DNA from 2 places in the Streptomyces sp. NPDC012474 genome. Region 1 is predicted to be linked to the other one. Evidence: riboswitches for the same ligand, from Rfam matches in the RefSeq annotation. Region 1 holds a riboswitch; the other holds the start of a gene.
What was found. A riboswitch is a leader RNA that binds a small molecule or an ion and turns the genes downstream of it on or off. The one in region 1 is predicted to bind glycine.

Region 1 (7,320 bases):
AGGCGGTCCTCGGCCTGCCGGCCGTCCAGCTCCGAGTGGCGCAGGTCCACCAGGACCAGGTGCACGTCCGTGCCGCCGGACAGGACGTCCACGCCCACGGCCCGGACGTCGTCCTTCACCAGACGCTCGGCCAGGATGCGGGCACCGTCCAGCGTACGGCGCTGGCGCTCCTTGAAGTCCTCCGAGGCGGCGACCTTGAAGGCCACCGCCTTGGCGGCGATCACGTGCTCCAGCGGGCCACCCTGCTGACCGGGGAAGACAGCGGAGTTGATCTTCTTGGCCAGCTCGGCCGTGGAGAGGATCACACCGCCGCGCGGGCCGCCCAGGGTCTTGTGGGTCGTGGTGGTCACCACGTGCGCGTGCGGCACCGGGTTCGGGTGCAGCCCGGCCGCCACGAGCCCCGCGAAGTGGGCCATGTCGACCATCAGGTACGCGCCGACCTCGTCCGCGATCCGGCGGAACTCCGCGAAGTCCAGCTGCCGCGGGTACGCCGACCAGCCGGCGACGATCAGCTTCGGCCGGGACTCCTTCGCCAGCCGCTCCACCTCGGCCATGTCGACCCGGCCGTCGTCGCCCACGTGGTAGGCGACGACGTCGTAGAGCTTGCCGGAGAAGTTGATCTTCATGCCGTGCGTCAGGTGCCCGCCGTGGGCGAGGTTCAGGCCCATGATGGTGTCGCCCGGCTTGAGCAGCGCGAACATCGCTGCCGCGTTGGCCTGGGCGCCCGAGTGCGGCTGCACGTTGGCGTGCTCGGCGCCGAACAGCTCCTTGATGCGGTCGATCGCGATCTGCTCGACCACGTCGACGTGCTCGCAGCCGCCGTAGTAGCGGCGCCCCGGGTAGCCCTCGGCGTACTTGTTGGTGAGGACCGAGCCCTGCGCCTCCATGACCGCGACCGGAGCGAAGTTCTCCGAGGCGATCATCTCCAGCGTCGACTGCTGGCGGTGCAGCTCGGCGTCGACCGCGGCGGCGACCGCCGGGTCGAGCTCGTGCAGGGGTGTGTTCAGGACGGACATACGACTCCCTCAGCCCGCGGAGAACGCGGTGTACTCGGCGGCGGAGAGCAGGTCGCCCGGCTCGTCCGTGATCCGCACCTTGAACAGCCAGCCGCCCTCGAAGGGGGCCGAGTTCACCAGCGACGGGTCGTTCACGACGTCCTCGTTGACCTCGGTGATCTCACCGGACACGGGGGAGTACAGGTCGGACACCGACTTGGTCGACTCCAGCTCGCCGCAGGTCTCGCCGGCGGACACGGAGTCACCGACCTCGGGAAGCTGGACGAACACGACATCGCCGAGCGCGTTGGCCGCGTGCTCCGTGATGCCGACCGTCGAGACGCCGTCCTGGGCGGCCGACAGCCACTCGTGCTCCTTGCTGTAGCGCAGCTCTTCGGGATTGCTCATGGCCTGGATTCTCCTGTACGCGCGGGAGTGCTGTGGAAGGGGGGACTGCTGGTGAGCTGGGACGACGGGCACAGGGGCGCTGTCGCGGCCCTTGGGCCAGTGTCTACTTGTGGCGCTTGTAGAACGGCAGCGCCACGACCTCGTACGGCTCGTGACTGCCCCGGATGTCCACGCCCACGCCACTCGCGCCGGGCGCGGCGTGCGCGGCGTCGACGTACGCCATCGCGATCGGCTTGCCGAGGGTGGGGGAGGGGGCGCCGGAGGTGACCTCGCCGACCACCTCGCCGCCGGCGACGACCGCGTACCCGGCGCGCGGCACCCGGCGGCCCTCGGCGACGAGCCCGACCAGCACGCGCGGCGGATTCCGCTCGGCGCGGGCGGCGGCCTCGCGCAGGGCCTCGCGCCCCACGAAGTCGCCCTCCTTCTCGAACTTCACCACCCGGCCGAGCCCGGCGTCGAAGGGAGTGAGGGAGGTCGACAGCTCGTGCCCGTACAGCGGCATGCCCGCCTCCAGACGCAGCGTGTCGCGGCAGGACAGCCCGCAGGGGACCAGACCGGCGCCCTCGCCGGCCTTGGTCAGGCCCTGCCACAGCTCGACGGCGTGCTCGGGCTTCACGAACAGCTCGAAGCCGTCCTCACCGGTGTAGCCGGTCCGGGCGATCAGGGCCGGGACGCCCGCGACCGTGCCGGGCAGCCCGGCGTAGTACTTCAGACCGTCGAGGTCGGCGTCGGTCAGGGACTTCAGGATCCCGGGCGACTGCGGGCCCTGTACGGCGATCAGCGCGTAGGCGTCCCGGTCGTCGCGCACCTCGGCGTCGAAGCCGGCGGCGCGCTCGGTCAGCGTGTCCAGGACCACCTGGGCGTTGGAGGCGTTCGCGACGACCATGTACTCGGTGTCGCCGAGGCGGTAGACGATCAGATCGTCCAGGATGCCGCCGTCGGCCCGGCAGATCATGGTGTAGCGGGCCCGGCCCGGCTTCACGCCGCCGATGTTGCCCACCAGCGCGAAGTCGAGCAGGGCGGCGGCCTGCGGGCCGGTGACGGTGATCTCACCCATGTGGGAGAGGTCGAAAAGGCCGGCCTTCGTGCGCACGGCGATGTGCTCGTCGCGCTCGGAACCGTAGCGCAGGGGCATGTCCCAGCCGGCGAAGTCGGTCATCGTCGCGCCGAGCGAACGATGCAGGGCATCGAGCGCGGTGTGACGGAGTTCTCCTGTACTGCTCACGGTCGGTCGTCTCCCAGGGGCGATGGGGTACCTCCCGCTCGAGCTCGTTCGAGCGTGGGGAGGGCGAGGGCGTTCCTCCCCATCTGTCATCGGAACCTGAGAGGTTCGCCATGACCGCGCCGGTCCATGGCTTGCACCTTGGGTGGGACCACGCCCTGCCCGAGACAGGGGGAGGCCCGCTTTTCAGATGTGCCTCGCCCGCGCGGTAACGGGGCCTGAGAGATTCAAGGGAGGGACTTGCTCCTTCGGCGCCCCAGCTCTTGCGGTGCTGGAGACTCTCCCGCGCGGATTCAAACGGCCGGTATGCAGTTGGCGCGCACATCATTGCACGCATCCTTCGGGCGCGGCAGGGGGACCTTTCCCAGGGAGTGCACGAGTCCCGCCCGCCGGACACGGCGACCTGTAGCAGCCCTGTTGCAGGACGAGCACGTAAATGAGAGGCCCGCGGCATTACCTTCTCTTTACACTCGGCGGGGATGGGACTCCGTACCTGGCCCCAGGGGAGGACGATCACGGTGAACAGGACCACCGCGTACGCGACGACGGGCATCGCGCTGCCCGAGCAGCCGGCCGCCGTTCCGGTCCGGGCGGTCCGCGCCCCGGTGCCGGCGCCGGTCGTCCGCGATCTGCGCGAGCGCCCCGGGTGCGGCCCGCACGCGCTGCTGTTCGGCCCCCGCGACCTCGTCGTGGTCACGGGGCTGCCCGGCAGCGGCAAGTCCACGCTGATGCGGCGGACCGTGCCGGGCGGGCGCATCGACTCCCAGGACACCCGCGACCGCTGGGAGCGCCGCATGCCGCGCGCCCTGCCGTACGCGCTCTACCGTCCGCTCGTCCGCCTCTCCCACTACGCCGGGCTGCGCCGCGCCCTGCGCACCGGGGAGGCCGTCGTCGTGCACGACTGCGGCACGCAGGCCTGGGTCCGCCGCTGGCTCGCCCGTGAGGCCCGCCGCCGGGGCGGCACGCTCCACCTGCTCCTCCTCGACGTCACCCCCGAGCAGGCCCTGGCCGGCCAGCGCGACCGGGGCCGCGGCGTCTCGCGCTACGCGTTCCTGCGCCACCGCGCGGCAAGCACCCGCATCCTGCGCGCGGTGGAACGCGGCGACCTCCCCTCGGGCTGCGGCTCGGCCGTCCTCGCCGACCGCGACGCGGCGAACGCCCTCCACAGAATCGGCTTCACGGGCTGAGCCCACGCCGTCGTCCACCCGGAGTCGGCTTCACGGGCTGAGCCCACGCCGTCGTCCACCCGGAGTCGGCTTCACGGGCTGAGCCCACGCCGTCGTCCACAGGGCCGTATTCCCCATGCCCCGCGGAGTCCGGCAGCCGTTAGCCTGTGACCCACAGCAGTGGTTCCAGGCAGGCGGTAGGCAGATGGACATCCCGGCGGGCTTCTCCGCGGACTTCCCGGCGCAGACGCAGACCCACCCGCACGGCGGTTGGCCCGGCAACGAGCTGGAGGAGGTGCTCTCGGCCTCCCTCGGCGCCGGACCGGCGGCCGGCGGGCGGATCGTCGAGGTGCTCGGCCGGAGTTTCGTGTGGATTCCGCTGCCCAACGGCGGCGGCCCGCACAGCGGCCCCCTCGACCTGCCCGGCATCGAGATCGACGGTCAGGCGTTCGTGCCGGTGTTCAGCTCCGAGGAGCAGTTCCGCCAGGTCGTGGGCTCCCACATGTCGTACACCATCGCGCCCGCCGTGGAGTTCGCCCGCGGTCTGCCCCCGCACGCGGGCATCGCCATCAACCCGGGTGGTGTGGTCGGCATCCCGCTGCCGCCGCCCGCGGTGGCCGAGCTGTGCCGGGCCGGCCGGACCTCGCTGGACGGTCACGCGAGCGGCGGCCGGGTCCGCCTCTTCGAGCCCGACTGGCAGGAGGACCCCGTTGACTTCCTCGCCGCCGCCTCCGCCGAGTTCGAGGCGACCGGTGTCGTCGTCACGGCCCGGCGCTGCCTCGCGGCCATCGAGACCGCCGACCCCGTGATGTTCGTCGGCGTCGAACTCTCCCGGTGGGAAGGCGACCTGCGCGCCCTCCCCCTGGACGCCCTCACCCGTGCCGTCACCGCTGTCCCGGCCCCCTGGCCGGTCAACCTCGTCCTCCTGGACGTGGCGGAGGACCCGGTGGGCGTCTGGATGCGGGACCGGGTCCGGCCCTTCTACCAGCGGTAGGGCAGCCCGCTCAGGGGCGCGAGGAACGGCGCGATCAACCACACACAACCCGCACCCGCCCGACGGCGTCCATCCCCGGGGGCTCCCCCGCGGGCTTAAGCTAGGGCACCGTCGAGGCGTTGTACGAAGGGGCGGTAAAGGTGAGCGCGAGCGGCACGGCCGCGGCCGGACAGGTCGAGCACATGCTGCGCCAGGTCACGCCCGGGCGTTACGACGCCTACGAGGCTCTCCTGCGCGCGCTCGCGACCCCGCACAGCGGCCAGATCTGGATGCTCCTGTGGCACGGCCAGGCCGGCTCACCGGACGCCCAGTACGGAAACATGGACGTCGACGGCCACGGCTACGCCCCCTGCGTGACCTCCGCCCAGGAGCTCTCCGCCAGCGGCTGGAACCGCTCCTACGAGGTGGTCGACGGCGTCGACGTCGCCCGTGCGCTCTACCCCGACCACTACGGTCTCTGGCTCAATCCGCACGCCCCCGGCGGAGGCGTCGGCATCCCCTGGCTCGACCTGCGCCGGATCGCCACCGGCCTGGACCGCCAGCCCGCGGGCCCCCTGCGGCTGTCCGAACCCGCCATCGAGATCCCGCAGTTCTACGCCCTGCTCGCGCAGAACGCCCACCGCACCCCGGCCGTCCGCTCGCTGCGCCGCGCCTGGGTGCAGCCCGCGCTCGGGGCGCCGTACCTCGCCATCGGACTGGACGTGTACGACACCTCGCCGCCGGCCGTGGACTCCGTGCGCGCGATGATGCAGCAGTCCCTCGGCGCCGTGCCGGACGGGCTCCCCGTGTCGACCGTCGCGATGTCCGACGAGCACGACCCGGTCGCCATGTGGCTCCGCGCGAAGGCGCGCCCCTTCTACGACCGCGAGGCCCACGCCACCGCCCCCGTTCAGGCCCCGGCCTCCGGCTACGGATACCCGCCGGCCCAGGGCAGGTACTGACCCGGACCGGATCGGCGTCGCCGCATCCGACGTCGCCGCAACGGCCGTTGCCACCTCGGCCGTCCAGCCGGCGGGCGCCGGGTGCTTTGCGTGCGATGTGCAGGTTTCAACGCCGTATCGTCCGGACCACGTGCTCGCGTGTCCGGATAACGGAATCCCTCAGTCGGCATCACGGTTGCGCATACATTCTCCACCAGGCCTGGCGTGTGATCGTAAGCGCGTTGAAGACTCGCCTCTCAGGCGCGAGGCCGTCGATCCTGTGAGCGCTACCGAGCGAAGGATCGGCCCGACGGTGGCCGTACCATCTGCGGACGCCACGCCATCGCCACAGTGGATCAAGCCGCCGACAATGGTGGGCAAGGGGGCCGGTGACCACCGGCGAGAAGGGGCAGGGCACTTGTGACGGCACCGATCGAGACCACCGGATCGCAGGCCGAGGCCCAGCCGGAGGCCGTGCTGGCGGGTGTGAAGTCCCGGCACATCGAGGGACGGTCTCTCGGGCAGATCGCCTGGACCCGTTTCAAGCGCGACAAGGTGGCGGTGGTGGGTGGCATCGTTGTCGTGCTGCTCATCCTCGTGGCGGCGCTGTCCCGTCCGATCCAGGCGCTGCTGGGCCTCGACCCGAACGCCTTCCACCAGGACCTGATCGATCCGAACACCTCCCTGCCCAAGGGTGACTTCGGAGGGATGAGCTGGGACCACCCGCTGGGCGTCGAGCCGAAGTTCGGCCGTGACATCCTCGCCCGCATCCTGGAGGGCTCCTGGGTCTCCCTGGTCGTCGCCTTCGGTGCGACGCTGCTGTCCGTCGTCATCGGCACCGTCATGGGCCTGGTCGCCGGCTACTACGGCGGACGGGTCGACACCGTCGTCAGCCGGCTCATGGACACCTTCCTGGCCTTCCCGCTTCTCCTCTTCGCCATCGCCATCTCCGCGACGCTCCAGGGTGGCGCCTTCGGCCTCGAAGGACTGCCCCTGCACATCTCCGTGCTGATCTTCGTCATCGGCTTCTTCAACTGGCCGTACATGGGGCGCATCGTGCGCGGTCAGACCCTGGCCCTGCGTGAGCGGGAGTTCGTCGACGCCTCCCGGGGGATGGGGGCCGGCGGCCCGTACATCCTCTTCAAGGAACTGCTGCCCAACCTCGTCGCGCCGATCGTCGTCTACTCGACGCTGCTCATCCCGACGAACATCCTCTTCGAAGCCTCGCTGAGCTTCCTCGGCGTGGGCATCCAGCCGCCCCAGGCGTCCTGGGGAGGAATGCTCAACCAAGCCGTCGACTTCTTCGAGGTCGACCCGCAGTACATGATCGTTCCCGGCCTCGCGATCTTCATCACGGTGCTGGCCTTCAACCTCCTCGGTGACGGCCTCCGGGACGCACTTGACCCCCGCAGCCGCTGACGTCCGCGGCTGCGACGCCCGGCTGCGTCCCGAACGTCCCGCCCAACTGTCCAACTACGAAGGGGAATCCGACCATCATGCGAAGGTCAGCAATGGCCGCGGTTGCGGTCGCCAGTAGTGCCGGCCTGCTTCTTGCGGGCTGCAGCAAGGCCGACGAAGGCTCCGACACTCGCAAGGGCGCCGGTGCGAACGCCGC
Region 2 (7,320 bases), on a different contig from region 1:
CGCAAGCGGCGGCCGAGGGTGCACGTGGGCTGAGTCGGGCCGTCGCACTCCTCCTGCCGAATCCCAGACCAACGCTGTATCGCGTTACACCCAACGACCGGCCCCGCATCCGTCGTTCCCTTCCCCCGCGCCTATCGTGACCGGCATGCAGTCCTACACGATCGGCCAGGCAGCACGGCTGCTCGGCGTGAGCCCGGACACCGCCCGCCGCTGGGCGGACGCGGGCCGCATCACCACCCACCGCGACGAGACCGGGCGACGGCTCATCGACGGGCGGGACCTGGCCGCGTTCTCGGTCGAACTCGCCCGGTCAGGCTCCCCGGAGGAGGACACGCCGTACACCTCGGCCCGCAACGCGTTCCCGGGCATCGTCACGGCGATCAAACTCGGCGACGTCGCCGCCCAGGTCGAGATCCAGGCCGGCCCGCACCGGCTCGTCTCCCTGCTCACCCGCGAGGCGGTGGAGGAACTGGGCCTGGAGATCGGCATGGAGGCGACGGCCCGCGTGAAGTCGACGAACGTCCACATCGACCGTGTCTGAGCCGGGGTGACAGCGCTGGGCGACGCGGACCCGCGCCTGCCGGCTCGGGCGCGCGCCGGTCCGGCGCGGACACCCCGACACCGGTTCCGGGTGGCAGCGCGGGCGACGCGGACCTCCGCATACCCGGCAGCACGCTCCCGCCGGTCTACCGTGCACCCATGCGCCTGAGCATCCGCAACCAGCTCCCCGGCACCGTCACCGCCGTCACCCCTGGCGAGGCCATGGCGACGGTCAGGGTCCGCCTCACCGGCGGCCAGGACCTCACCGCGGCGATCACCCGCGAGGCCGCGGAAGAACTGCGTCTCGCACCGGGCGCCGCCGTGCGCGCCCTGATGAAGTCGACGGAGGTCTCCCTGGCCACCGCGCCGATCGAGGGCCTGTCGATCCGCAACCAGCTCCCCGGGACGGTCACGGACATCGCGGCCGGCGCCGCGATGGTGTCGGTCCGCGTCACGGTCGAGGGCGGCGAACTGACCGCCGCGATCACCGGGGACGCGGCGCACGACCTGGCCCTGTCACCCGGTATCCCCGTCGTCGCCCTGATCAAGGCGACCGAGGTGTCACTCGCCACCGCGTGACGCGCCGGGGAACGGCGAGAGGGGCCCCGCTCCGCGGAGCCCCTCCCCGTGACCGGTCGGCCGATCAGTCCTCGTACGCGTCCAGCGGCGGGCAGGAGCACACCAGGTTCCGGTCACCGAAGGCCTGGTCGATGCGGCGCACCGGCGGCCAGTACTTGTCGGCGGTCGACACCCCGGCGGGGAAGACGGCCTCCTCACGGCTGTAGGCGTGCTCCCACCGACCTGCGAGCGCACCGGCGGTGTGCGGGGCGCCGCGCAGCGGGTTGTCCTCAGCGGGCCACTCACCGGAGCCGACCTTCTCGATCTCCGCGCGAATGGCGATCATCGCCTCGCAGAACCGGTCCAGCTCGGCCAGGTCCTCCGACTCGGTCGGCTCGATCATCAGCGTCCCGGCCACCGGGAACGACATGGTCGGCGCGTGGAAGCCGTAGTCGATCAGCCGCTTGGCGACATCGTCGACGCTCACGCCGGTCGCCTTGGTCAGCGGCCGCAGGTCGATGATGCACTCGTGGGCGACGAGCCCGCCGGGACCGGTGTAGAGCACCGGGTAGTGCGGCTCCAGCCGCTTGGCGATGTAGTTGGCGCTGAGCACGGCCACCTGCGTGGCCCGCTTCAGCCCCTCGCCGCCCATGAGCCGGACGTACGCCCACGAGATCGGCAGGATGCCGGCCGAGCCCCACGGCGCCGCCGAGATGGGCCCGACGCCCGTCTCGGGGCCCGCCTCGGGCTGCAGCGGGTGGTTCGGCAGGTAGGGCGCGAGGTGCTCGCGCACCGCGACCGGGCCGACGCCGGGACCGCCGCCGCCGTGCGGGATGCAGAAGGTCTTGTGCAGGTTCAGGTGCGAGACGTCCCCGCCGAAGTGCCCCGGCTTGGCGAGCCCGACGAGAGCGTTGAGGTTGGCCCCGTCGACGTAGACCTGGCCGCCCGCCTCGTGCACCTGGGCGCAGATGTCGGCCACGTGCTCCTCGAACACCCCGTGGGTGGACGGGTAGGTGATCATCAGCACGGCCAGCTCGTCGCGGTACTGCTCGATCTTCGCCCGCAGATCCTCGACGTCGATCTCGCCGTCCTCGGCGGTCTTCACGACCACGACCTTCATGCCCGCCATCACCGCGCTGGCGGCATTGGTGCCGTGGGCGGACGACGGGATCAGGCACACGGTGCGCTGCTCGTCCCCGTTGGCCCGGTGGTAGCCGCGGACGGCGAGCAGTCCGGCCAGCTCGCCCTGCGACCCGGCGTTCGGCTGGAGGGACACCTTGTCGTAGCCGGTGACCTCGGCGAGCCGGTCCTCCAGCTCGTGGATGAGGGTGAGGTAGCCCCCGGCCTGCTCGGCGGGCGCGAAGGGGTGCAGCTGCCCGAACTCGGGCCAGGTGACCGGCTCCATCTCGGTGGTGGCGTTGAGCTTCATGGTGCAGGAGCCCAGCGGGATCATGCCCCGGTCGAGCGCGTAGTCGCGGTCGGCCAGCCGGCGCAGGTAGCGCAGCATGGCGGTCTCGGAGCGGTGCTGGTGGAAGACGGGGTGCGTCAGGTAGTCGTCGGTGCGCAGGAGCGCGCCCGGAAGCCCGTCCTCGGTGGCCGCGTCCAGTGCCTCGACGACGCCCTCGACCCCGAAAGCGGCCCATACGGCACGCAGCTGGGCCCGCGTCGTGGTCTCGTCGCAGGCGATCGAGACGTGGTCGGCGTCCACGAGCCGCAGGTTGACCCCGTTGCCCCGCGCGGCGGCCACGACCTCGGCGGCCCGGCCCTCGACGCGCACGGTCAGGGTGTCGAAGTAGGAGCCGTGCACGATCTCGACCCCGCCGTTCGCGAGTCCGGCGGCGAGGACCGTGGCGTACCGGTGGGTGCGCCGGGCGATGCCCTTCAGGCCCTCGGGCCCGTGGTAGACGGCGTACATGCCGGCCATGACGGCGAGCAGCACCTGGGCGGTGCAGATGTTGCTGGTGGCCTTCTCACGGCGGATGTGCTGTTCACGCGTCTGCAGGGCCAGCCGGTAGGCCTTGTTGCCGTCGGCGTCCACGGACACGCCGACGAGCCGCCCGGGCAGGCTGCGCGCCATCTTGCCCTGGACCGCCATGTAGCCGGCGTGCGGCCCGCCGAAGCCCATGGGCACGCCGAAGCGCTGCGTCGTCCCGACGGCGATGTCCGCCCCGAGCTCGCCGGGCGACTTCAGCAGCGCCAGCGCCAGCAGGTCGGCGGCGACGGTGACGAGCGCCCCGAGCCCGTGCGCCTGGTCGATGACCGGCTTGATGTCCCGCACGGCACCGGAGGCGCCCGGGTACTGGATCAGCACACCGTTGATGTCACGCTCGGCGAGGGCGGCGGGGATGCCCTGGCCGAGGTCCGCGACGACGACCTCGACGCCCGTGGGCTCGGCGCGGGTCCGGATCACGGCGATGGTCTGCGGAAGCGTGTCCGCGTCGACCAGGAACAGGCCCTTCTTGTTCTTGCCCAGACGCCGCGACAGCGCCATGGCCTCGGCGGCCGCGGTGCCCTCGTCGAGCAGGGAGGCGCCGGAGGTCGGCAGTCCGGTCAGCTCGGCGACCATCGTCTGGAAGTTGAGCAGCGCCTCGAGCCGGCCCTGCGAGATCTCCGGCTGGTACGGCGTGTAGGCCGTGTACCAGGACGGGTTCTCCATGACGTTGCGCATGATCACCGGCGGCGTGAACGTGCCGTAGTAGCCGAGGCCGATCATGGAACCGAGGACCTCGTTGCGGTCGGCGAGGGAGCGCAGCTCGGCGATCACCTCGGCCTCGCTGCGGGCGCCCGGCAGGTCCAGTGCCTCGGCGCTCTTGATCACGGCCGGGACAGCGGCGGCGGTGAGCTCGTCCAGCGAGCCGTAGCCGACCTGGGCGAGCATCTTGGCGCAGGCCTCGTGGTCGGGGCCGATGTGGCGCTGCTCGAAGGGGACTGCCTCTTCGAGCTCGGAGAGCGGAATGCGGTGGGCGGTCATTACGGAGGCCTCCTGGTCGACACGACCTTCGAGGGGCACCACGGCACGGGTACCCGGACGGCCTCCCCCTCTGTCATCTCAACCTGAGAGCTTCACCGGATCGCCCGAAGGCCTCCGGTTTTCACCGTCGGTGAGAGCGGAAGCCGTCGACACCCGCTCTGCTTTCCAGAGTGACCTCGTCCGTGCGGTACGTGAGCCTGAGAGATTCCGGGGAGGATTTGCTCCTTCGGCGCCTCCGATGGTGTCTGGAGGACTCTCCCGCACGGGGTCAACAGCCGCTGCCAGCGTACCAGCGAGGTCAACGCACGAACCTTCGAGTGGCCGCATCCCCGCTTGTACCGTTTTGTAGTGTTTACGGATGAGGTGCGACCATGTGGAGGTCCCGTGCGAACCGATATCGATCCGCGCAACCTGATCGGCCGCAAGGCGTTCGACCGCAACGGGACCAGGATCGGCACCATCGACGAGGTCTACCTCGACGACGCCACCGGCGAGCCGGAGTGGGCGGCCATACGGACCGGCCTGTTCAGCAGGGACGCATTCGTCCCCCTGGAGCCCAGCGAACTGATCGAGGGCGCCCTGCACGTCCCCTTCGAACGCGCCCTGATCAAGGACGCCCCCGACTTCGGGGTGGGCCGCCACCTCTCCCCCGAGCAGGAACTGCAGCTCTACCACCACTACGGTCTCGACGTCGCCGCCCCGCCCCCGCTGCCGGACCGCGACTTCGGCAAGCTGGCGGGCACCGACGAGACGGCATGAGACTCCTCCCCGGGCGCTTCCACTCCCCCGTCGGTCCCTCGTAACACCAACGGCAGCGGATCCGCCGCCACCAGATCCGGGTCGTCGACCCGGAAGGTCCGCACGCGCCCGGGCTCCGAGGAGGGCGTCTCGAACCGCACGGTGACCCGCCCCAGGCCGCTGCCCTGCACCCATCCGTGACCGAACTCGGCGTGCCGCACGTCGTGCCCGGCGGGCCAACGCCGCTCGGCGAGGGACGGCTGCTCCTCGGCCGGCGCCACGGCGTGCTCCTCGACCGGGCCCTCCGCGACCGCCCGCTCCCCCGCCGCCTGGGCGAACAGGTCCTCCTGTGTGTAGTCGGCGAGCCCGCTGACGCCCACTCCGAGGAGCCGCACCCCGCCGGTCGTGTCGACCGAGTCCAGCAATCTGGCCGCCGCCTCACGGATCACCGCCGGGTCGTCCGTGGGCCCGCGCAGCGTCTCGGAGCGGGTGAGCGTCGAGAAGTCGTAGCGCCGCACCTTCAGCACGATCGTCCGCCCGGACAGCCCTGCCCCGCGCAACCGGCGCACGCACCGCTCCGCGAGCCGCTGCACCTCCAGCCCGACTCGCGTCCGGTCGTGGATGTCGATGTCGTAGGTGTCCTCGACCGACACCGACTTCGTCTCACGCTCCGCCACCACGGGCCGGTCGTCCCGCGCCAGCGCCATGGCGTGGAGACCGTGCCCGTGCGCCTTCCCCAGCAGCCGGACCAGTTCGTCCTCGCCCGCCTCGACGATCTCCTCGACCGTGGTGATCCCGGCCCGCCTCAGATGATCCCCCGTGGCCGGGCCCACCCCCGGCAGCGTCCGCACCGACATCGGCCCGAGCATGGCCCGCTCCGTCCCCGGCTCGATCACCACCAGCCCGTCGGGCTTGGCCTCCTCCGAGGCGATCTTCGCGAGCATCTTGGAGGCTGCGAGCCCCACCGACCCCGTGAGCCCCGTGGCGGCCCGTATGTCCGCGCGCAGCTTCATCCCGGCCAGCCGCGCCGATGGCTCGTCCCAGGCCACGTCCCCGGCCTCCAGGTCCACGAACGCCTCGTCCAGGCTCAGCGGCTCCACCAGCGGCGACAACGCCCGCAGCAGCTCCATCACCCGCTCGCTGATCGACCGGTAGAAGTCGAAGCGCGGCACGAGATAGGCGGCGTTCGGCGCGAGCCGCCGGGCCTGCCCCATGGGCATCGCCGAATGAACCCCGAAAACCCGGGCCTCGTACGACGCGGTCGCCACCACGCCTCGCGGCCCGAGCCCTCCCACCACCACGGCCTTCCCGCGCAGACTCGGCTTGGACGCCTGCTCCACCGAGGCGAAGAAGGCATCCATGTCGAGATGCAGGATCGTGGGCGCGGTTCTCACAACTCCGATGCTGCCCTACGCCACTGACAACGCCCCGCACGACCGCCCGGAACGCCCCGAGGGAAACCGCTTACGCTCCGGTGCGGAAACGTCCCGCCTACTGCGGCCGCGTGCGGTCCTTCGCTGCCGGACGGCTCAGACGGCCCGGTTCCGCCGACGCGCCAGCTCGTCCGCCGGATTCGGTCCGACCAGAGTCTCGCCGGTGTCGATCCGCTCGCCGTGCAGCTGGGACAGCGCGCTCTCGACGTCCCGCCACACCACGCCCACGGCGATCCCGAACACACCCTGGCCGCCTTGGAGCAGGGCATGGACTTCGTCGGGCGAGGTGCACTCGTAGACCGTCGCGCCGTCGCTCATCAGCGTCATGCGCTCCAGGTCGCTGAAACCGCGTTCCCTGAGGTGGTGGACGGCCGTCCGGATGTTCTGCAAGGACACCCCGGTGTCGAGGAATCGCTTGACGATCTTCAGGACGACCACGTCCCGGAAGCTGTACAGCCGCTGCGTCCCGGATCCGTGGGCGGGGCGCACGCTCGGCTCGACGAGCCCCGTACGGGCCCAGTAGTCCAACTGCCGGTAGGTGATACCGGCGGCCGCACAGGCCGTGGGGCCGCGATAGCCGATCTGCTCGGACGCCATGGACGTCGTCCCTCCGCTGCTCGGGACCGCTGTCGGTCGCTGCGGAGCGTGCTCGGCCGCGCCTCCGGGCTGAGGGCATCCACCGCCCGGGAGGGGCCGTGAGCCGGGGGGAGGGTACGGACCGCTCGCCCTGAGACTGCGCTCGGGGCCGCCCCCAGCCGTACCGTCGCCGCTGCTTCTCACGCCGACCTCCGTCCTTGACCTGCCTTCTCGACGGTAGGCAGTCACCAGGGGTGCGTCAACGATCGCCACACTCGCCACGCCGAGTGATAATCACCCTGAGAGTGGTTTCCCGTGCCCCACCGCGGGGAAAGGCTAGCCGAATGTGCTCGGCGCGAGCCGCATGACGCTCTCACTCGCCACCGGCACATGCGGGCATTTCACCCGTCACACATACGGCGGGCGGCCCCACCACGGACCGCATCGTCAGCCGGGCCGCCCACACCCCTTCTCAGACCGCTGCCGATCCCGAGGCGCTCACTG

Region 2: it holds a riboswitch for glycine, as region 1 does, so the genes downstream of both, gcvP (aminomethyl-transferring glycine dehydrogenase) here and gcvT (glycine cleavage system aminomethyltransferase GcvT) in region 1, are expected to answer to the same signal.

Annotation. Positions count from the first base shown of each region.
Region 1 is NZ_JBIBEP010000028.1:11,042-18,361, reverse strand. Features, by position in the region: gene glyA (serine hydroxymethyltransferase) at 1-1,016, opposite strand, end outside; gene gcvH (glycine cleavage system protein GcvH) at 1,026-1,403, opposite strand; gene gcvT (glycine cleavage system aminomethyltransferase GcvT) at 1,507-2,628, opposite strand; glycine riboswitch at 2,822-2,921, opposite strand; gene ACFY9S_RS37770 (AAA family ATPase) at 3,144-3,812, shown strand; gene ACFY9S_RS37765 (enhanced serine sensitivity protein SseB C-terminal domain-containing protein) at 3,997-4,785, shown strand; gene ACFY9S_RS37760 (enhanced serine sensitivity protein SseB C-terminal domain-containing protein) at 4,926-5,726, shown strand; gene ACFY9S_RS37755 (ABC transporter permease) at 6,126-7,124, shown strand; gene ACFY9S_RS37750 (ABC transporter substrate-binding protein) at 7,202-7,320, shown strand, end outside.
Region 2 is NZ_JBIBEP010000012.1:265,045-272,364, forward strand. Features, by position in the region: gene ACFY9S_RS25885 (amino acid transporter) at 1-33, shown strand, start outside; gene ACFY9S_RS25890 (TOBE domain-containing protein) at 146-541, shown strand; gene ACFY9S_RS25895 (TOBE domain-containing protein) at 700-1,119, shown strand; gene gcvP (aminomethyl-transferring glycine dehydrogenase) at 1,184-4,069, opposite strand; glycine riboswitch at 4,245-4,340, opposite strand; gene ACFY9S_RS25905 (PRC-barrel domain-containing protein) at 4,454-4,828, shown strand; gene ACFY9S_RS25910 (DNA polymerase IV) at 4,747-6,201, opposite strand; gene ACFY9S_RS25915 (MerR family transcriptional regulator) at 6,337-7,020, opposite strand; gene ACFY9S_RS25920 (bifunctional nuclease family protein) at 7,315-7,320, opposite strand, start outside.